2 linked regions of the Vulgatibacter sp. genome follow. The protein of the gene in region 1 interacts with the protein of each later gene in a pairwise test. Links are inferred from orthologs where the notes say so. Each region holds a gene or a part of one and is shown on either strand. Other genes may lie near its edges.

The links. Proteins that work in one complex are often made in the same cells at the same time.
Region 2: the proteins of selB (region 1) and serC interact in binary tests that used the Escherichia coli proteins (3 or more experiments, as listed by UniProt). The link is inferred for Vulgatibacter sp. from one-to-one orthologs.

Annotation. Positions count from the first base shown.
Region 1 is NZ_JAWLCN010000016.1:21,086-24,119, forward strand. The notes cover bases 65-3,029. They hold selB (selenocysteine-specific translation elongation factor), read right to left. Parts: upstream 2,550-3,029; coding sequence 579-2,549; downstream 65-578. Other genes in these bases: ACESMR_RS23060 (GAF domain-containing protein), read right to left, coding at 65-582; ACESMR_RS23070 (phosphoribosyltransferase), read right to left, coding at 2,671-3,029. Outside these bases: more of ACESMR_RS23060, read right to left, coding at 1-64; more of ACESMR_RS23070, read right to left, coding at 3,030-3,034. UniProt on the Escherichia coli protein: Translation factor necessary for the incorporation of selenocysteine into proteins. It probably replaces EF-Tu for the insertion of selenocysteine directed by the UGA codon. SelB binds GTP and GDP.
Region 2 is NZ_JAWLCN010000002.1:786,730-789,725, forward strand. The notes cover bases 1-2,927. They hold serC (3-phosphoserine/phosphohydroxythreonine transaminase), read right to left. Parts: upstream 2,038-2,927; coding sequence 964-2,037; downstream 1-963. Other genes in these bases: ACESMR_RS07250 (adenylosuccinate synthase), read right to left, coding at 1-920; ACESMR_RS07260 (3-keto-5-aminohexanoate cleavage protein), read right to left, coding at 2,090-2,927. Also shown: more of ACESMR_RS07260, read right to left, coding at 2,928-2,968; ACESMR_RS07265 (enoyl-CoA hydratase-related protein), read right to left, coding at 2,968-2,996. UniProt on the Escherichia coli protein: Catalyzes the reversible conversion of 3-phosphohydroxypyruvate to phosphoserine and of 3-hydroxy-2-oxo-4-phosphonooxybutanoate to phosphohydroxythreonine. Is involved in both pyridoxine and serine biosynthesis.

The DNA of each region.
Region 1 (3,034 bases):
CGTGGCGAGGTGCTCCCGGAAGACCGCCGCCAGCCGGGGATTGGTCGCGTCGGTCACGGAATCGGCAACCAGCGCGTCGTCCTCGTAGCGAAAGGCGTGCATCCGCATGCCCAGTTCCTCGAGGCCGCGCAGCGTCGCCCGCAGCACCGCTTCGAGGCTCCGCTCCCGCTGCAGCCGCAGCGCCAGCGCGGAGAGCCGGTTGGCGAGCTCGATGTCGCGCAGGGTGGCGCCCACCTCGCGCACCAGGACGATGTGCTCGCCGGGGGCGATCGCCCTCGGCTCGAGCTCCACCCGGCGGGTGGTGCCGTCGCTCCGCTTGAGCTCGAGCTCCCAGCTCGATGGAACGGCGCTCCCGTGCTGGCGCAGGTGGTAGCGCTCCCGCGCCTGCCGCTCGTGCTCGGGGGCCACCAGCGAGAAGAAGTCCCTGCCGACGAGGTCCTCCGCCTTCTCGCCCAGCATCGCGGCGAAGGCTTCGTTGCAATAGACCACGCGCTCGTCGCGGGCGTGGACCAGGCCCGCCGGCAGCGCCTCGACGAGGTCCTGCACTCCGATCGGCTGGCGGCTCGTGCGCTCGACAATCACCTTGCACCTGCTTCGCGCCGTTCGCGCCACGTGTCCCGATCCCCGCGGAGGACGCGGCGGGTGTCGGCGACGCGCAAGGTAACCTTCTCCCGATCGAAAAACTCGCCGAGCGGCATCACCCATTTGCGCGTGGCACCGACGAGCTCCTTGAACTCCTGGGTGGAGATCGCCTCGTTGGCGAGGAGGAAGTCGACGAGCCGCTCGCGCAGCGTGCCGACGGCGGTCGCCTCGAAGAAGAACTCCTGGCTCACCCGGACCACCAGCCCCTCGCCCTCCAGCAGCTTGAGCATCGCGAGGAGCCGCTCCTTCTCCTCGCCTGCTGCAGCGGCGAGCTCCGCCACCGCGGGCGGGGTGAGTCCCCCGGCGCGCACGAGGCCGAGGACCCGCTCGCGGAGCGCCTGGTCGGTGGCGCCGCTTCCGGCCTTGCGGCCCCGCTGCGAGAGGTGCTCACCCACCGCCTCGATGCCCCGCTCGCCGAGAAGGCCGACGAGCCTGGCGAAGAGCTTCGGATCGGCGAGGCCGAGGCGGGCGCGCAGCTCCTCGCGGGGGAGGCCCGGGGCCAGGGGCTGCTCCTCGTGGTGGCGCTGCACGGCGAGGATCGATTTGCGGGCGAGGCGATCGAGGATCGAGGTGGCGACCCAGGCGCGCCGCTCCCGGTCGTAGCAGAGGGCGGCGCCGCGCGAGCCCAGCTGCTCGAGGCTGCGGGCGAGGGCCTTCGCCGGCAGGGCGGTGCGCACGGCGAGCGCACCGGCGTCGAGGCCTGCCGCACCTGCCTCGACGAGGATGCGTTCGATCCGGGCGGCGGCATCCCCCTCGCGCAGCACCGCGAGGCCCGCCGCGATCTCGGGCCTGCCGCGGCGATGCTTGCGGGGGAGGATCGCCAGGATCCTGCCCCCTGCCACCGTGTGGCCGCGGCCAGGGATCGGAGCGAAGCCCCGGAGGATGAAGTGCTGGCCGGGCAGCGCCGCCACCGGCGCCGCGAGGCGCAGCTGGGCGAGGGCGGTCTCCCCGGCGCCGATCGCCTCGCGATCGAGGAGGGAGACGGTGGCCGGCACCTGCGCGGTGCCCACGTGGAGGAGCCATTTGCTCCGGTGGGCCAGGGCCCGCGGCGCGCTCTCGAGGAGGGAGAGCTCCACGTCGAGCATCGGGGTGGGGGGCAGCTGGCCGTGGGCCCCGAGGACCATGCCGCGCTCGATCTGCTGCGCCTCGACGCCGCTCAGGTTCACCGCCACCCGCTGGCCGGCGAAGGCCCGCTCCACCGGGGCGCCGTGGACCTGGACGCCGCGCACCCGGAGTCCGGTGGAGCCGGCGGGGACGAGGTCGATCGCCTCCTCGGCAGCGACGCTGCCGGAGAGGAGGGTGCCGGTCGCCACCGTGCCGAAGCCGCGGATGGTGAAGGCTCGATCCACCGGCAGGTAGAGGGGGCCGTCGGTGGGGCGCTCTTCGGCTCCTGCTGCTGCGCGGCGCAGGGCGGCGACCAGGTCGTCCAGCCCGGCGCCCGTCCGTGCGGAGCAGAGGACCCGCTGGGCGCCGTCGAGGATGGTGCCGGCGCAGACGTCCGCCAGGTCGGCGTGGAGGAGATCGAGCCACTCGGCCCCGAGGCCCGGGAGGAGGTCGGCCTTGGTGAGGGCGACGACGCCGGTGCGCACGCCGAGGAGGCGGAGGATGTCGACGTGCTCGCGGGTCTGGGGCATCACCCCCTCGTCCGCAGCGACGACGAGGACGGCGAGATCCATCCCCCCGGCCCCTGCGGCCATGGCGCGGACGAAGCGCTCGTGGCCCGGCACGTCCACCAGGCCGGCGACCGTTCCGTCACCGAGATCGAGGTGGGCGAAGCCGAGCTCGATGGTGATCCCGCGCTGCTTCTCTTCCTTGAGCCGATCGGTGTCGATGCCGGTCAGGGCGCGGACGAGGGCCGTCTTGCCGTGATCGATGTGTCCGGCTGTACCGATGACGACTCTGCGCATGGATCCTCGGCTGGGGCCTCGCGAGGCTTCGAGCGTAGCCCTCCGACGGCGAAACGGCGGTCAGGGTGAAAGCGCCGGGCGCCCTCGACCATTCCCGCCGTTCCACGCGAGTGCCGCTGGTTCAGACGCCGAACTGGTCGATGTCGTCCTCGTCGTTCTCGGCCTCTTCCTCCTCGAAGTCGTCGGCGAAGGGAAGGGCGTTGATCGCCTCCTCCTCGTCCTCGGCATCGGTGGAGGCGGAGCCCACGGCACCGGGGGAGGGCTCGTAATCCCAGGGGAAGACCACCAGATCCGCGGTCTCCAGGCAGGAGAAGTCGGGCTGGAAGCCGCCCGCCCGGATCACGAGGGTCGCGGTGCGGACCTCGCTGGCGCCGGCGGCGGTGGCCGCCTCCACCGCTGCACGGAGGGTGGCGCCGCTGCCGGCGATGTCGTCGACCACGAGGACGCGCTTGCCGCGGGCCTGCGCCGGCATCGACGCCGCAGCA
Region 2 (2,996 bases), on another replicon or contig:
CAGCGGCGGGGACGGCCGGTGGTGGCCCCGAACTCGGAGCCAGCAGCGCGGAGGCGCTCGCCCATCTCGTCGGTGAGCTCGGTCGGGAAGGGACCGGAGCCCACCCGCGTGGTGTAGGCCTTGGTGATGCCCACCACCGCGTCGATGAGGGAGGGACCGACGCCGCTGCCCACCGCGGCGTTGCCGGCGACGGTGTTGGACGAGGTCACGAAGGGATAGGTGCCGTGATCCACGTCGAGGAGCGTGCCCTGCGCGCCCTCGAAGAGGATGTGGGCGCCCTCGCGGGCCCGCTGCGACAGGTAGAGCGAGGCGTCCTTCACGTAGCGCTTCAGCCGCTCGCCCGCCTTGCCGTAGGCCGAGACGATCTCGTCCACGGTGAAGGCCTCGCCGCCCAGCCGCTCGATCTCCGCGTTGGCAGCGGGAAGCGCCCGCTCCACCGCCTTGCGCAGCTTCTCGATTCGGACGAGGTCGTAGACGCGCACGCCGCGGCGCGCGACCTTGTCCTCGTAGGTGGGGCCGATGCCACGGCCGGTGGTGCCGATCTTGGCGGCGCCCATGGCGCCCTCGCGGAGCAGATCGATCCGCTTGTGCCACGGCATGATCACGTGGGCTGCCTCGGCGATCACCAGCTGCGTGTCGTCCTGGAGGAAGCCGCTCGTCTTCAGGCCGTCGATCTCGTGGCAGAGGACCTCGGGGTCGACGACCACGCCGTTGCCGATCACGCAGACCTTGCCCGCGTGGAGCATGCCCGACGGGATCAGGTGCAGCACCGTCTTCTTGCCGCCCACCACGAGCGTGTGGCCGGCGTTGTTGCCGCCCTGGTAGCGAACCACCACCGATGCATGCTCGGTGAAGAGGTCGACGACCTTTCCCTTACCCTCGTCGCCCCACTGGGCGCCGACCACTACGACGTTCGGCATGAATCGGCTCCGTCAAAAAGGCGGCGGACCATAACACGATTGGTCATGGCTGCCAGCGATCCATGAGGTCGGCGAGGACTTCCACCGACTCCCGCGGCATCGCGTTGTAGATCGAGGCCCGCAGCCCACCGACGAGGCGGTGGCCCTTGAGGCCGATGCAGCCCGCGCGCTCCGCATCCTGCAGGAAGCGCTTCTCCAGCTCGGGAGTGGGCAGGGTGAAGGTGACGTTCATCAGGGAGCGGCTCTGCTTCTCCGCGTGGCCCCGGAAGAGATCGGAGCGCCGGTCGATGACGTCGTAGAGGAGCCTGGCCTTCTCCGCGTTCCTGCGGCCCATCGCCTCGAGGCCGCCCAGGCCCTCGATCCAGTCGAAGACCAGCGCGCAGACCCAGATCCCGAAGGTGGAGGGCGTGTTGTAGAGCGAGTCCGCCTCGGCATGGACCTGGTAGCGCAGCATCGTCGGCGTGGTCGCCGGGCCGCGGAAGGTGCGAAGCACGTCCCGCCTGCCCACCACGATGGTGACGCCCGAGGGGCCCGCGTTCTTCTGGGCGCCGGCGTAGACCAGCGAGAAGCGCGTGGGGTCGTGGGGCGAAGCGAGGAAGTCGCTCGACATGTCGCAGACGAGCGGCGCGTCGGTCTCCGGCACGTGTTTGAAGTGGGTGCCGAAGATGGTGTTGTTGCTCGTGTAGTGGAGGTAGGGGGCGCCCGCGGGCACCTCGAGCCTCTCACCCGGCGCAGGTACCCGGCGAAATCCGCCGGCCTCGTCGCTCCAGATCACCTGCGGCGCGCAGCCGGTGATCTGCGCCTCCTTGATCGCCTTCTGGCTCCAGACGCCGGTGTTCACGTAGGCGCCGCCGGCGCCGAGGTTCAGGGGCACCATCGCGAATTGGAGCGAGGCCCCGCCCTGGAGGAATAGGATCTCGTAGGCGTCCGGCAGGGAGAGAAGGCGGCGCAGCGTTCCCTTCGCCCGATCCACGATCGCCTCGAAGGGAGGCGAGCGGTGGCTCATCTCCAGCACCGAGAGGCCGAGGCCCTGGTGGTCGACGAGGTTCGCCTTCACCTCCTCGAGCACGGGCAGGGGCAGGATCGACGGACCGGCGTTGAAGTTGTGCAGCCGCACGGATGGGCCTCCTGGCGAAAGAGGCATCAGCTAGTCCCGACGGCCCCGCGCGTCAAGGATCGCGGGGCCCGAGGCCCCATGGGTCCCGCAGGCCGAGGATCGCCCGGGCCTCGTCCGGCGTGCAGGGCTCGCGCCCCACGTCCCGGGCCATGCGCACCGCCTTCTCCACCAGCTCGCCGTTGGAGCGGGCCATCTGCTTGCCCGCAGCGTCGAGGTAGAAGTTGTCCTCGAGCCCCACCCGGATGTTGCCGCCCAGGGTGAGCGCCGCGGCGATCATCCGCCACTGGCCCTTCGAGATCCCGATCACCTCCCAATGCGAGCCGCTCGGGATCGAGTCGCGCATCCGCATCAGGTTCTCGGGGGAGGCGTCGATGCCGCCGAGCACGCCGACGATGAAGCTGAACTGCAGCGGCGGCACGAGCAGCCCCATGTCGAGCAGGGGCGCTGCCGAAGTGACGTGGCCGAGATCGAAGCATTCCATCTCGGGCTTCACGTTCGCCTCCTTCATGGCGGCGAGGTAGGCCGTGATGTCGGAGAAGGGGTTGGCGAAGATCAGCTCGAAGACGAAGTCCTTCCGCTTCGGCGAGTACTTCGCGTAGTTCATCGAGCCCATGTTGAGGGCGCCCATCTCCGGCTTCACCTGCCGGATGTGGTCGACCCGCTCGGTCATCGGGCCCATGCCGCCGGTGGAGAAATTCACCACCACCGGGCAGCGGCGGTTCACCTCCTCCTTGATCCGGCGGAAGACGTCCACCGACCAGGAGGGCGAGCCGTCGTCCTCGCGGGCGTGGATGTGGACCACCGCGGCGCCGGCCTCGTACGCCCGGCGCGCCTCCTCGGCGATCTCCTCCGGCGTATAGGGAACCGCCGGGCACTGGTCGCGGTTGGCGAGCGCGCCGGTCAGCGCGCAGGTCACGATCACCTTCTCCATCAGCGGCCCCTCCATTCCGGCTTGCGCT